Regions from separate parts of the Kitasatospora sp. RG8 genome, predicted to be linked through region 1. Evidence: riboswitches for the same ligand, from Rfam matches in the RefSeq annotation. Region 1 holds a riboswitch; the other holds the start of a gene.

Region 1 (7,252 bases):
GTCGGGGTTGACGCCGCCGGGCAGCTGGCCGGGGTACTTCGGCACGGTGGCGGGGTCGGTGAGGACGACCGTGCCGCCGATGGTGGTGAGCATGTTGCAGACCAGCCCGAAGTGCGACATCTCGTCGAAGATGATCTCGCGGATGGTGTGGCGGACCGGCTTGTTGTTGTCCGGGTCGGTGATCGACCAGAGGGCGGTGGCGTAGGGCGGGATGGTGGAGAGCTCCAGCATGATCGCGCGCTGGAGCGCGTCCTTGAGCTCCTGTTCGGTCCAGTCCTCCTCCGCGACGTTCATGAGCTGGACGATCGCGTCGCTCTGGTAGTCGAGGATTCCGGTCGTCACGGTGGGCCCCTTTCGTTCGGCTGTGCGCCGGACCGTAACCGGGGGCGGATCGTGTGCGGAGGTCCGGCGCCGGTGCGGCCCGGGAGTTCATCCGGACGGGCGGTGTGAAGTCCTTCCCTGCCACGCCCGGCGGGGCAGGGGCCTTCGGGCGGGTGCGCGAGTGCTGCCGCCGGGCGGTCGCCGTCCGGACTCAGCGCTTGGTGCCGTCCACGATGACCGGTGTGCCGTTGGCGCCGCAGGGGCTGGCGTAGACGGGGTTCTTCTCGGCGGCGGCCTTGAAGGCCTCGATGCACTGGCTCAGCAGGATCTTGTCGGTGAGCGAGTTGGCGATCGCGGCGTTGGCGGCGGCGGTGCTGTCGGCCTCGATCTTGCGCTTCTCGGCCTCGGCCTTGGCCGTGCGCACGGCCGCCTCCGCCTGGGCGGTGGTCTGATCCTGCTGGATCTTCTGGTCGATGGCCTTCTGCAGGCCGTCGCTCGGCCGGACGTTGCGCAGGTTGACGCCGTTGACGAGGATGCCGCGCGGGGCGAGCCGGGCGGTGATCAGCTTGTCGATCTCGGAGGCGATCGCCTCCCGCTGCGAGCTGTAGCCCTCGACGCTGGTGTGGCGGGCGAAGACGTTGCGGACGATCTCCCGGCTGTCCGGGTAGACCAGGCGTTGCTGGACGGCGTCGGCGCTGCCGGCCAGTTTGAACAGGTCGGCGGTGTGCTGGGGGTCGATCGACCACTTCACCGTGAGGTCGGCGAACAGCACCCCGCCCTCGGAGGAGCGGACCTCGACGGTGGAGTCACCGGTCAGGTCGAGATCGGCGGGGCGGGTCGAGAAGGTGGTCACGTCGGTCAGCGGCGACTTGAAGTGGAGCCCCGGCTGCCAGGTGCGGCCGACCTTGCCGAGGCTGGTGGGCACCGCGACCTCGGTCGGCTCGACCACGTGGACGAAGGTCGTGAGCCCCAGCAGCAGCCCGAGACCGCCGGCGAGGATGCCGCCGAGGGTGACCGGCCAGGAGCCGATCTTGCGCCACCGCAGTATGAGCAGGCCGAGGCCGACGGCCAGGAACAGCAGGGACAGGATGAGCATGGTGAGGTCCCTCGGGCTGGAGTGATCAGGACGGACGGCCGCAGCCTAGGCAGCCGGCCCACGCCCCGAGGCTGCTTCAGATGATGTTCATACGATCAACCCTGCGCGTTGGCCGTCGGCGCCCGTACGGGCCTCGCCGGTGCACCCCCGGTCGGGAGGTGCCGCGCTTCGAGGTCAGCCCAACCCTGGTGGCGCCTCTGCTCCGGCGGGTCGTGGCTGGAACCTCCGCATGGCAGAAGAGCACGTACAGCGCGCGGGGCGGGAACTGTGGTGAGACGCAGGTCGGGTTGATGACGACGGCGTCCGGGACTCCGGGCCCCGGGCGGACCCGCTCTGCTCTTCCCGGCCGAGGCCTGGTCGTCCTTCCTCGCAGGGGTCAAGTCCGGCGACTTTCCGACCGACTGAAACAACAGTGGTGCCCCGCACGGGCTGTGGCCGTGCGGGGCACCACTGTTGTTTCAGGTGAGGTTGTCGACCCAGAAGAAGACGGTTCGCAGGATCACACCCGGGGCGCCGGCGCCGAAGCCGAGGACCATGGCCTGGCCGATCGCGACGTCCGTCGGGTCGATGCCCTGGGACCAGGTGATCCCCGCGTCGCGGCCGGGGATGGTGCTCCCCGGGGCGTACGAACGGAACGATCCGCGGGCGTGGGCGATGAGGGTGCCGTTGCGGCGCAGTTCGGCGCGGCGGAGGCTGGTGGGCCTCAGCTCGTAGCTCCGGTCGCCGACGACGGCGGTCCGAGTACGGTTGCGGGTCCGGCTGGTCGGGATGTTGTGGCCGTTGATGTTCATCGCGCCGTGGTCGCGGTCGGGCACCACCGTGACGGTGGGTATCCCCGCCCCCTGGATCCGCGCCACGACGGACGGCCGGCGGTCGTAGTTGATCTGTATCGGCCCGAAGGGGCCTTCGATCACACGCTGTTGGAGCTTGGTCATGCCTGGGCTACTCCTGAACACCGGGTACCAAACAGCGGAGCCGCCAGGACGGCGGCTCCGCTGCTTGCTGAACGATATCGACTTAGAAGTCGTCGTCGAAGGCGACCGAGCCCTCGACGGCGACCTGGTACGCCGAGACCCGACGCTCGAAGAAGTTGGTCAGCTCCTGGACGTTCTGCAGCTCCATGAAGCCGAACGGGTTCGTCGAGCCGTACCGGATCGGCATGCCCAGGCGGGCGAGGCGCTGGTCGGCCACGGCCTGGAGGTACTCGCGCATCGACGCGGTGTTCATGCCGGGCAGGCCGTCACCGCAGAGGTCCTGGGCGAACTGGAGCTCGGCCTCGACGGCCTCCTCCAGCATCTCCGTGACCTGCTTGGCCATCTCGTCGTCGAAGAGGTCGGGCTCCTCCTCGCGGACGGTGTCCACCACCGAGAACGCGAAGTCCATGTGCATGGACTCGTCGCGGAACACCCAGTTGGTGCCCGTCGCGAGACCGTGCAGCAGGCCCCGGCTCCGGAACCAGTACACGTACGCGAACGCGCCGTAGAAGAACAGGCCCTCGACGCACGCCGCGAAGCAGATCAGGTTCAGGAGGAACGCGCGGCGGTCCTCCTTGGTCTGCAGCGAGTCGATGTGGTCGACGGCGTTCATGTACTTGAAGCAGAACTGCGCCTTCTGGTGGATGGAGGGGATGTTCTCCACCGCGGCGAAGGCCGCGTTGCGGTCCTCCGGGTCGGGAAGGTAGGTGTCCAGCAGCGTCAGGTAGAACTGGACGTGCACGGCCTCCTCGAACAGCTGGCGCGACAGGTACAGGCGCGCCTCCGGGGAGTTGATGTGCTTGTAGAGGCTCAGCACCACGTTGTTCGCGACGATCGAGTCACCCGTCGCGAAGAAGGCGACCAGTCGGCCGATCATGTGCCGCTCGCCCTCGCTCAGCTTGGCGAGGTCGGCGACGTCGGAGTGCAGGTCCACCTCCTCCACGGTCCAGGTGTTCTTGATCGCGTCCCGGTACCGGTCGTAGAACGACGGGTAGCGCATCGGGCGCAGGGTCAGCTCGAAGCCGGGGTCGAGCAGCATCTTGCGGTCGTCGGGGGTGCTCACTGGCAGGCCTCGCAGGACTCGGGGTTCTCCAGGGAGCAGGCGATGGCGTCCTGCTCGGCCTGGGTCATGGTGGGGGCGGGAACCGGCACGGGCGCGGCGGTGCGGGCGGCACCGGACGCGGCCTGGGCGATCCGGGTCGCCGGGCGCGAGCGCAGGTAGTAGGTGGTCTTCAGACCGACCTTCCACGCGTACGCGTACATCGAGCTGAGCTTGCCGATGGTCGGCGCCGCCATGAACAGGTTCAGCGACTGGCTCTGGTCGAGGTACGGCATGCGGGCCGCGGCCAGGTCGATCAGCGCGCGCTGGGGCAGCTCCCAGGCGGTGCGGTAGAGCGAGCGGACCTCGGCGGGCAGCCAGTTCAGCTCCTGCACCGAGCCGTTGGCGTCGCGCAGCGCGTCCCGGGTCTGCTGGTCCCAGACGCCGAGCTCCTTGAGCTCACGGACCAGGTACGGGTTGACCTGGAGGAACTCGCCGCTCAGCGTCTCGCGCTTGAACAGGTTGGACACCTGCGGCTCGATGCACTCGTACACGCCGGCGATGGAGGCGATGGTCGCGGTCGGCGCGATGGCCAGCAGCAGCGAGTTGCGCAGGCCGGTCTCGGCGATCCGGGCGCGCAGCGCCGTCCAGCGGTCGGCCCAGGCGGGCGCGGCCGACGGGAAGTGGTCGATGTGCAGCTCGCCGCGGGCGGCGCGGGTCTCGCCGTACGCCTCGTGGCGGCCCAGCTGCTCGGCCAGGTCGGCGGAGCGCTCGTACGCGGTGAGCATGATGCGCTCGGCGATCAGCGTGGAGAGCTGCTTCGCCTCCGCGGAGTCGAAGTCGATCCGCAGCTGGAAGAAGACGTCCTGGAGGCCCATCACGCCCAGGCCCACCGGCCGCCAGCGGGAGTTGGAGGTGCCGGCCTCGGTGGTCGGGTAGAAGTTGATGTCCACCACGCGGTCGAGGAACGTGACGGCGGTGCGCACGGTGGCGTCCAGCCGCTCCCAGTCCATGGCGTTGAGGAGGTCCTCGACGGACGCGCCCGGGGCCACGTGGGCGCCGAGGTTGACCGAGCCGAGGTTGCAGACGGCGGTCTCGGAGTCGTCCGTGACCTCCAGGATCTCGGTGCAGAGGTTGGAGCTGTGCACCGTCCGGCCGGGCAGCGCGGTCTGGTTGGCGGCGCGGTTGGAGGCGTCCTTGAAGGTCATCCAGCCGTTGCCGGTCTGCGCCAGGGTGCGCATCATCCGGGCGTAGAGGGTCTGCGCGGGGATGGTGCGGACGGCCTTGCCGGCCAGCTCGGCCTTGCGGTACGCCTCGTCGAAGTCGGCGCCCCAGAGGTCGACCAGCTCGGGCACGTCGGCCGGGGAGAACAGCGACCAGTCCTCGTTGGCGTTGACCCGGCGCATGAACTCGTCCGGGATCCAGTGCGCCAGGTTGAGGTTGTGGGTGCGCCGCGCCTCCTCGCCGGTGTTGTCGCGCAGCTCCAGGAACTCCTCGATGTCCGCGTGCCAGGTCTCCAGGTAGACGCAGGCCGCGCCCTTGCGGCGGCCGCCCTGGTTGACGGCGGCGACCGAGGAGTCGAGGGTGCGCAGGAACGGGACGATGCCGTTGGACTTGCCGTTGGTGCCCCGGATCAGGCTGCCGCGCGAGCGGATCCGCGAGTACGAGAGGCCGATGCCGCCGGCGTGCTTGGAGAGGCGCGCGATCTGGGCGTACCGGGAGTAGATCGAGTCCAGGTTGTCCAGCGGCGAGTCGAGCAGGTAGCAGCTCGACATCTGCGGGTGCCGGGTGCCGGAGTTGAAGAGGGTCGGCGAGGAGGTCAGGTACTCCAGCCGGCTCATCAGGCCGTACAGCTCGGCGACCTCGCGCACCGACTGCTCGCTGTCGCCGACCGCCAGGCCGCAGGCGACGCGGAGCAGGAAGTGCTGCGGGGTCTCGACCACCTTGCGGGTGATCGGGTGGCGCAGCAGGTAGCGGGACTGCACGGTGCGCAGGCCGAAGTACTCGAAGCGGTCGTCGCCCTTGGCGTCGACCAGCGCGTCGAGCGCGGCGGCGTGCTTGGCGACGAAGGCGGCGGTGACGTCGCCGATCAGGCCCTCGGCGTGGCCGACGGCGATCGAGGCGGAGAAGGAGACCGAGCCCTGGGAGACCGCCTCGTCGACGATCTCCAGCGCGAGCAGCCGGGCCGCCAGCTTCGAGTACTGCGGGTCCTCGGCGATCATCGACGCTGCGGCGTCCACGGCCAGCCCGCGCAGCTCGGCGAAGTCCGAGCCGGCGTGGCGGCCGCGCAGCGCGGCGGCGGCGACATGGCCGGGGTCCACCTGGGGAAGGTCGACGCTGCGGTCGGTCAGCAGCCGGAGCAGCGCACCGCCGGGGTCGGAGACCGTCGGGTCGGCGGGGGCGGAGCTGGAACCCTGGGCGGGCAGGGTGGCTGAGGCAGCGGTGGTCAAGGCGCTCTCTCCTGGCGGCGATCGGCGGCGGTGGATCGGGGCACCGGGCCGTTCGGGGCAGGGGAGCACGGCGCGGCGGCCGGACGGCTCCGCGCGACGGTGTCATCCCCGGCCCGCCCGCGAGGCCCGGAAGTACTGCTGTGCTGGAGGCCTCTGCGGGGAGGCCGGGCGGCACGCCGTCGGCAGGTACTCGGACTCGCGGACTCTGGTCGGAGCCGCCCGCACACCGCTGCGGGGCAGTCCCGGATTCGCACCGGGTTCCCCTGCGTCGACAGCAGGGACGAGCATACATCTAGTGGCGGCTGACTTTCGCGGCACCATATGTAGTAGCCGGTGTGTCGCGGGGCGTGGCCCGGCGCCCCGGGCTCTCAGTGCAGCAGGAACACTTTGTACGTGCCGGAATCGCCGGTCGGGGAGCTGAACTGAGCGATGAGTCGGTAGCGTCCGCCGGCCTTGACCGCCTCGCTGACGGCCCGGTCCGTGGCGGTGGGCGCGGTGCTGTCGAGGACGATCATGGTGAACCAGGCGTTGCGGATCGCGGCGACCGTGCCCTCGTCCCCGTGGTGCATCACCCCGGCGGGATCCCGGTAGTCGGTCCCCTTGCGGGCCGAGACCCACTGCTCGGGCTTGCTGACGGCGCCCAGGTAGTACTCGGGCAGTCCGTCGACCTCGGTGAGGTAGCGGCCCTGCGGGGTGGTGTGCAGGCGCAGCACGCCGAGCAGCCGGCCCGAGTCGGGCCCGTCCTGGTACCGCAGGGCCGACTGCTCCAGCCCGAGGGCGAGCAGCACCACCCAGACCAGGATGCCCAGCTGGGGGTTGCGGAAGTGCGCGCCGACCAGCCTGGTGATGCCCACGCCGGCCAGCGGTGCGGCGAAGAGCATGCCGAAGCCGAGGTGGCGGAACATCACGCCGGAGGTGCCCAGGCACGCGTACACGACCGGGATCAGCAGCGCCGTCGCGCACAGCGTCACGCTCAGCGTCGTGCGGCGCAGCCGGGACGCCGTGATCGCGGCGTCCTCGGGCGACTCGTTCAGCCGCTCGCGGAGCGAGTAGGCGATCCCGCCCGCGCAGGCCAGCACGGTGAACAGGCCGCTCCACTGGACCGCGGAGAGGAGGACCGAGCCGGCCGGGCGGGCCTCGTGGCCGGCCGCGGGGGACCAGGCCCAGACGTCGTCCAGCAGGCCGGACACCAGGAGCCCCGCGAGGGCGCCCGCGGCCAGGAGGAGGGCGCGCCCGGCGGCGGGCCCGCGGCCCCGGTAGGGCCAGGAGGTGATCAGTGCGAGGGCGGCCAGGACGGGCACCGCGATCACCGCGGCGTACTCCACGGCGGCCGCCAGCGCAGCCGTCGGTACGGCCAGCAGGACGGTGGCCA
Region 2 (7,252 bases), on a different contig from region 1:
TGACCGTGACTGAACCTGAGACCATCGTCGGCCTGGACGACGAGGAGACAGCCCTGCGCCGTCGCCGCTGGGCGCGCGACCGCGAGCTGCGTGCTCCGCGCTCCCCGCAGCACCTGTCCACCGCCGACTTCCTGACCCTGGGGAACGCCGTCTGCGGCTTCCTGGCGATCTACTCGATCACCACCGGGGTCCTCGTCCCGCACATCACCAACCCGGACGCCGCTCCGGACAAGCACAGCGCCGCCACCGCGGTGACGCTGCTGCTGATCGGTTCGATGTGCGACCTCTTCGACGGGCTGGTGGCGCGCAAGCTGCGCTCCTCCGCCCTCGGGGCCGAACTCGACAACCTGGCCGACCTGATCAGCTTCGGCATCGCGCCGGCCTACTTCGTCGCGGTCTGGGGCATGGTCTCGCCGGGCTCCGACAGCCGGCTCTCGGCCCTGATCGCACTGACGGTACTGCTGTCCGTGGTGCTGCGGCTGGCCCGCTTCTCGGCCGTGAAGATGCGGCCCGGGGTGTTCCAGGGCATGCCCTGCCCGATGGGCGCCATGACGGTGATCGCCATCGTGCTGCTGGACCCGCCGTTCCTGCCCGGCCTGCTGGCCATCGCGGGCACCGCGTACCTGATGATGAGCCGGATCGAGTACCCGAAGCCGCAGGGGCTGCTGGCCACCGCCACGCTCTGCTGGATCGTCCTCTCGATCGGCTGCCTGGCGGCCTGGGCGACCGGCCTCAAGGGCGGCGACTACCTGCTGCACATCGGTGCCTACGGCCAGATCACGCTGGCCGCGATGGCCCCGCTGCTGGTCATCCGGCGCAAGGTCGGCCAGAAGGTCGGGGACGTGCGGGCGCGCCGCGCCGAGTCACGGCTCGACTGATCACGACACGCACGACGAAGGGCCCGGATCCGGTGAACGGATCCGGGCCCTTCGTCGTACCCGGGGTCGTCCGGGCGGTGCGGTTGTTCCGGCGGTGCGGTTGCCCGGGCCGCTCAGGCTCACGGCTCAGGCCCAGGCGCAGGCGCGGCTCAGGCGCCGCCGCGGTGGACGCTGAAGGCCGAACGGCGGGCCGCGCGGGCCACTCCCGGGTCCGGGTGGACCCCGGAGACGGCGGTCAGCACCGAGGCGGCCCGGGGGTGCCCGGACTGCCGGGCGCGGGCGAACAGCCGGACCGGGTCACCGGCCGAGGCGCCCTCGACGTGGCCGACCAGCAGCTCGGTCTCCCCGTGGTCCAGCACGGCCGCGGCGGTGTCCACCCAGAGCCAGGCGGCGTCCTCCGCGCCGAGCACGTCCGCCGGGGCGACGCCCTCGTCCGACTGCTCGGCCAGCCAGAGCAGCGCGTACGGGCGCAGCACCGGCTCGTCGACGGCGGCCCGGACGGCCTGCTCGGCGGTGGAACCGGCCACGCGCAGCGCCTCGAAGGCGAGGCCGCGCACCAGGGCGTCGTCGCCCTGCGCGGCGTCCAGCAGCTCGGCCACCGCCCGGTCGGCCGGGCGGGCGGCCACCCAGGCGCGGAACTCGGCGCGGGCCGGGCCCGGCGAGTAGTCGGCGCAGGCGTTGAGCAGTTCGAAGGCGCTCTGCTCGATGTGCCCGGCGGCGGTCTGCGCGACGGTGCAGATCTCCTCCAGCTTGGCCCGCACCGCCCAGTGCCCCAGCGGGGACAGCTCGGCGGCCTCGTCCTTGCGGACCACGGCGCCGACGGCGGCGAGGCCGTCCAGCATCCAGTCCAGGACGGCGGCGACGTCGGCGGTCGCGGCCGGGGTGTCGATCTGCGGCTCGCGGCAGGTGCCGCGGACGGCCGAGACGGCGGACGCGGCGTGCGGCACGGGCGACAGGCCCAGCGCACCGGTACCGCCGCCCACCCGGCGCTCGTCCAGGCCCCGGCGCAGCAGCTCCAGCAGCTCGCTGTCGGCGACCGGGCCGGCCACCAGGTGCAGGAAGGAGAGCAGCTGCGGCGCCTGGTCGACGGCCTGCCCGGCGAGCACCGCGAAGACGCCGCGCAGGGCGGCCGGCGGTACCGGGGCGAGCAGCGTCCAGGCGTCGAACAGCGCCGACCAGCCGCGGACCACGGCCTCGTCGTCGTGCTCCCAGGCGTGCAGGCGCCAGCCGGGGGCGGCGCCGCCGTCCCTGGCCTCGACCAGGCCGACGAGCAGGGCCTGGCCCCACGCGTTGGCGGCGGCACCGACCGTCATGGCCAGCGCGCGGCCGGCGGCGCGGGCGTCCTCGGGGAGCAGCTCGCCGCGCTTGTCGACCTCGGAGAGTTCGCCGGCCCAGCGGGCGATGCGGACGGCGTCGACCAGCATCCGGCGGGCCAGCGGGGCGAGCTCGGCGGGAGCGGGGAAGCCCTCGGGCACCGGGACCCGGCCGCGGCCGGGGGCGGGTGCGGGGCCTCGTCGGCGGGGTACGCCGGTGCCCGGCCGGGCGCCGGCGGGGCGGTAGGCCGTTCCGGGGAGACGGGTCACCGTCGCACCGGAACCGATCGTCGGCGGGAGCGGGGCATCACGGTCGCGCGGGTTCCGAGACGTCACGTCGTGCAGTCTTCCCCTTGTACCGGCCATCTGTCACATCCGGTTCGCCGCGGGCTCCGGGAGGCGGGCGCGGGGGGTCCACAAGATCGGGCAACAGAGGCCAAACCGCCTGGCCGGATCTGTATGTCGTGATCATGCCAGGGCTGCCCGGGGGCGGCCGCCCGGTGGTCACGGGAGGGGGCGGAGGGCCGCCTGGGGCCGGAGGAACGGTGGGCTAGAGGAACGGTGTGAGCCAGCGGCGGAGCTGCTCCTCGTAGCGGGCGGGGTCGGCGTTCCAGAGGGCGGCGTGGTCGCCGCCGGGGACCGGCTGGAGGCTGACCACGTCGGAGCGGCGCCCGGCCAGCCGCGCGGCGGCCCGCCAGGGTGCCACGGGGTCGTCGGGGCCGTGCAGGACGAGGGTGGGCACCCGAAGGTCGGTGCCGTCCGCGATCCGGGCGAAGTCGGCCAGGTCGACGCCGGTCCGTCCCTCCACCGCCAGGGCGCCGAGCTCGGCGGCGGTGCCGCGGTAGCCGGAGCGGGCGGCGCCCCGGCGGGCGGTGGCGGGCAGGTCGAGGACGGGCGAGTCCAGGATCAGGCTGCTGACCGAGGCGGCCCAGGCGGACCGGGCGGCGGTCTGCAGGGCGATGGTGGCGCCGAGCGACCAGCCGTAGAGGACGACCCTCCCGGCGCCGCTGTCCAGGGCGAGCCGCACGGCCGCCTCGACGTCCCGCCACTCGGTCTCGCCGAAGTGGTCGAGCCCGTCGGGGGAGGCGGGGGCGCCCGCGTCGCCGCGGTAGGTGACGGCGAGAGTGGGCAGGCCGAGCCGGTCCAGCAGCGGGAGCACCGGGAGGACCTGCTGCCGGTCGGCGCCGGAGCCGTGGACCAGGACGACCCAGGTGCCGCGCTTGCCGTCCAGGTACCACGCGGGCAGGGCGCCCAGCTCGCCCGCGGCGGCGGTCTCGGAGAACGGCAGGCCGAGGGCGGTGGTCGGGTCGCCCGTGTGGACGCGGGGGGTGAAACGGACCACGGTGCCGGAGGTCAGGGTGCCGCGGTCGGCGCGGACCAGCCGCCGGGTGACGCCCTGCGCGTCCTCGTGCAGGACCTCCTCGACCACGGCGTGCCCGCCGTCCCCCCACTCGACGCCCCAGCGGCCGGGGCGGATGCTCTCCGGACTGCGGGTGAAGGTGACGCGCCCGGAGGCGAGGGCCTTGACCAGGACGGGGCCGGCGGGTCGGTCCGGGGCCTTCACCGGGTGGACCATCCGCTCGGACGCCCTCCGGCCGATGACCAGCACGGCGGCCCCGGCACCGGCACCGATGGCGGCGGCCGCCACGACGGCTGCGGTTCCCCAACGCATATCGCTCCCCGCTCTGTAGGTCGCGGACTGGGCAGTGTGCCCACCAGTCCACTCGCGGAGGCGGCGGCCGGCCACCGGACACGGCCGTCCGGGTCACACCGGGCCCCCGGGGCCGCACCGGGACCCACCGGGACGCCCGTCACGCCGAGGAGCACCGGCCGCACCGGGACGGGGTCACCTCGGCACGGCATCGTCTCGGCACCTCGGTCCGTCTTCACCTCGGCACGGCGTCGCCGCGGGGTGCGGACCTCCGGTCAGACCGGGATCTCGGTGTCCCGCCGGCCGAGCAGCTCCCAGAACCGCTCGTCGAGCGGCTGCTCCCGCCCCGCGGAGTGCCGCGCCGCCGGGGCCGGGGAGCCCCAGCTGCCCGCGCCCCAGTGGGAGGAGACCTGGTTCTCGTTCTGCAGCACCGCCAGCACGGCGGCGAGGTCCTCCTCGTACACCGGCACGATCCGGCCGATCGCCCGGACCTGCGCCTGCCAGCGGCCGTCCACGCACTGCCGCAGCCGCTGGTCCAGCTCTTCCCGACGGCCCGTCACCGCGACCAGCTCGCGCAGTGTCAGGCCGAGCACCCGGGCGAGCGCGTGGGTCTGCTCCTCGTCTCCGTCCCAGCGGTCGGTGGCCTCGGCCCGCTGGTAGTGCGGCAGCGGCATGCCGATCCGGCGGGCGGCGTTCTCCTGGCCGAGCTCGCGGGCGACCCGGAAGTCCCGCAGCCGGGCCGGGCGGACCCCCATCAGCTGCGCCGGCGGGCACCAGAGGGCGCGGGCCAGCGCGATGAACTCCTCCTCGGCGGGGCGCAGCTCGCCGCTCTCCCAGCCGAGCACGTGGGCGGGCAGCAGCCGGACCCCGTGCGCGGCCATGCCCTCGACCACCTGTTCCGGGGTCAGGCCGAGGCCGGCGCGGTGCGCGCGGGCGGCCGCGGGCGAGAAGGGCACCGGAGGGACGGCGGGGGGCTGTCTGCGTCGCATGGGACCCGACGGTAGGGGCTGGTGGTTCGGTGCCCCAGCCGCCGAACGCACGAAGCACCGCTGTAGGGGTCTACATGCCGCTGGACGATCACACAGGCTGTCATGCCCCTGCGGGGGGTGATGATCAGAGGTAGCGACGGGGCCGAAACCGGGGCGGGAACCGTGCAGACCGTGTGACCAACCCCTCCGTGACCTTGGTTGACTCGCGGTTCGGCCGCGTGATGGGATCCTTCAGCCAATACGGAGGCATGCAGAGGAAGCCGGTGCGAGTCCGGCGCGGTCCCGCCACTGTCACCGGGGAGCACGTTCGGAACAGCCACGGCGGGCCGTCAGAAGCCGCTGGAAGGCCCGGGGGTGCGTCCGACCCGGAAGCCAGGAGACTCTCGCCCCCGGTACGTCGATCCAGGGCGCGGACCCTGAGTGAGGACACGCACGCGATGCAGGCTGCCCCGACCTTCCGAGCCCTCTGCTGTCCGTCGTGCGCCCGCTGACCCGCGCCGCGGCCTTCGCCGTGGGCGCCGTCGCGGGGTACCTCGCCGACGCCCGGTTCGCCGACCCGCGCCGCGGCCACCCGGTGGCCGTCTTCGGCAGTACGGCCGGCCGGCTGGAGAAGCGGCTCTGGCGCGACGACCGGGCCGCCGGCACCGCCTACACCGCGCTCTGCGTGGGCGCCGTCGCGGCCGGTGCGGTGGCCGCCGAGCGCGTCCTCGGCCGCCGCCCGGCGGGGCGGGCCGCGCTGGCCGCCGCCGCGACCTGGACGGTGCTCGGCGGCACCTCGCTGACCCGCGAGGCCCGGACCATCGGCCGCTCGCTCGCCGCGGGGGACCTGACGGCGGCCCGCGAGCGGCTGCCACACCTGTGCGGGCGCGACCCGAGCGCGCTGGACGAGCAGCAGATCGCCCGCGCGGTGGTCGAGTCGGTCGCCGAGAACACCGCCGACGCCGTGGTCAACGCGCTGGTCTGGGGCGCGGTCGCGGGCACGCCCGGTCTGCTGGCGTTCCGGGCCGTCAACACCCTGGACGCGATGGTCGGCCACCGCTCGCCGCGGCACGCCCGGTTCGGCTGGGCCTCGGCCCGGCTGGACGACGTGGCGGGCTGGCCCGGCGCCCGGCTGACCGCCCTGCTGACGGTGGCCGCCGCGCCCGAGCCCCGGACCGCCTGGCGGGTCTGGCGGCGGGACGGCTCCGCGCACCCGAGCCCCAACGCGGGCCAGGCCGAGTCGGCCTTCGCCGGCGCGGTCGGCGTCCGCCTCGGCGGCACCCTGCGGTACGGGGACGGGGCCTCCCCCGGGCCGGGGGTCCCCCCGGCCGAGGGCTGGGGGAGGGTCGAGCACCGGCCGGTGCTGGGCGGGGAGCTGCGGCCGGTCGGGGTGGACGACATCGAGCGGGCCTGTGTGCTGTCCCGGAGGGTGGGCGCGCTGGCGCTGGGTACGACCGTCGCCGGGCACCTGCTGCTCCGGGCGGCCCTCAGGAGGGGAAAGGCATGAGCAACGCACTGCTGGTCGCCGGAACGACCTCGGACGCGGGCAAGAGCGTGGTCACCGCGGGCATCTGCCGCTGGCTGGCCCGCCAGGGTGTCGGCGTCGCGCCGTTCAAGGCGCAGAACATGTCGCTGAACTCCTTCGTCACCGCCGACGGCGCCGAGATCGGCCGTGCCCAGGCGATGCAGGCCCAGGCCGCCAAGGTGGAGCCCGAGGCGGCGATGAACCCGGTGCTGCTCAAGCCGGGCGCGGACGGCCGCAGCCAGGTGGTGCTGCTCGGCAGACCCGTCGCCGAGGTCGGCGCGCTGGACTACCGCGAGCGCAAGCCCGTCCTGCTGGAGCGCGCCCTGGAGTGCCTGGCCGACCTGCGCCGCCGCTACGACGTGGTGGTCTGCGAGGGCGCCGGCTCGCCCGCCGAGATCAACCTGCGCGACCGCGACATCGCCAACATGGGCCTGGCGACCGCCGCCGGACTGCCCGTCGTGGTGGTCGGCGACATCGACCGCGGCGGGGTGTTCGCCGCGATGTACGGGACGCTGGCACTGCTCTCGGCGGAGGACCAGCGGCACGTGGCCGGCTGGTTCGTCAACAAGTTCCGGGGCGACGCGCGGCTGCTCGCGCCCGGCCTGGAGATGCTGCGCGAGCTGACCGGCCGCCCGGTACTGGGCACTCTGCCGATGCTGCCGGACCTCTGGCTGGACGCCGAGGACTCGCTCGACCTGTCGACCGTGGTCGACCGGACCGCCGGGCGCGGGCCGCTCGGCGCGGACGTGCTGCGGGTGGCCGTGGTGCGCTTCCCCCGGCTGTCCAACTTCACCGACCTCGACGCGCTGGCCCAGGAGCCGGGCGTCCTGGTCCGCTGGGCCACCCGGCCCGAGGAGCTGGCCGACGCCGACCTGGTCGTGCTGCCCGGCACCAGGGCCACCGTCGCCGACCTCGCC

The links. A riboswitch is a leader RNA that binds a small molecule or an ion and turns the genes downstream of it on or off. The one in region 1 is predicted to bind cobalamin.
Region 2: another riboswitch for cobalamin. It lies ahead of J5Y04_RS11110 (cobalamin biosynthesis protein); the one in region 1 lies ahead of J5Y04_RS08315 (ribonucleoside-diphosphate reductase subunit alpha).

What each region holds. Positions count from the first base shown of each region.
Region 1 covers NZ_JAGIYX010000004.1:140,521-147,772, forward strand. Annotated here, with positions in the region: gene J5Y04_RS08290 (ferritin-like protein) at 1-342, opposite strand, end outside; gene J5Y04_RS08295 (prohibitin family protein) at 533-1,417, opposite strand; partial or broken gene J5Y04_RS43480 (DUF397 domain-containing protein) at 1,739-1,822, shown strand; gene J5Y04_RS08305 (hypothetical protein) at 1,876-2,352, opposite strand; gene J5Y04_RS08310 (ribonucleotide-diphosphate reductase subunit beta) at 2,435-3,430, opposite strand; gene J5Y04_RS08315 (ribonucleoside-diphosphate reductase subunit alpha) at 3,451-5,856, opposite strand; cobalamin riboswitch at 6,044-6,185, opposite strand; gene J5Y04_RS08320 (glycosyltransferase family 39 protein) at 6,249-7,252, opposite strand, start outside.
Region 2 covers NZ_JAGIYX010000005.1:271,754-279,005, reverse strand. Annotated here, with positions in the region: gene J5Y04_RS11130 (phosphatidylcholine/phosphatidylserine synthase) at 1-878, shown strand, start outside; gene J5Y04_RS11135 (phosphatidylserine decarboxylase) at 1-13, shown strand, start outside; gene J5Y04_RS11125 (hypothetical protein) at 1,028-2,461, opposite strand; gene J5Y04_RS11120 (alpha/beta hydrolase) at 2,742-3,863, opposite strand; gene J5Y04_RS11115 (helix-turn-helix transcriptional regulator) at 4,118-4,831, opposite strand; cobalamin riboswitch at 5,084-5,214, shown strand; gene J5Y04_RS11110 (cobalamin biosynthesis protein) at 5,310-6,317, shown strand; gene J5Y04_RS11105 (cobyric acid synthase) at 6,314-7,252, shown strand, end outside.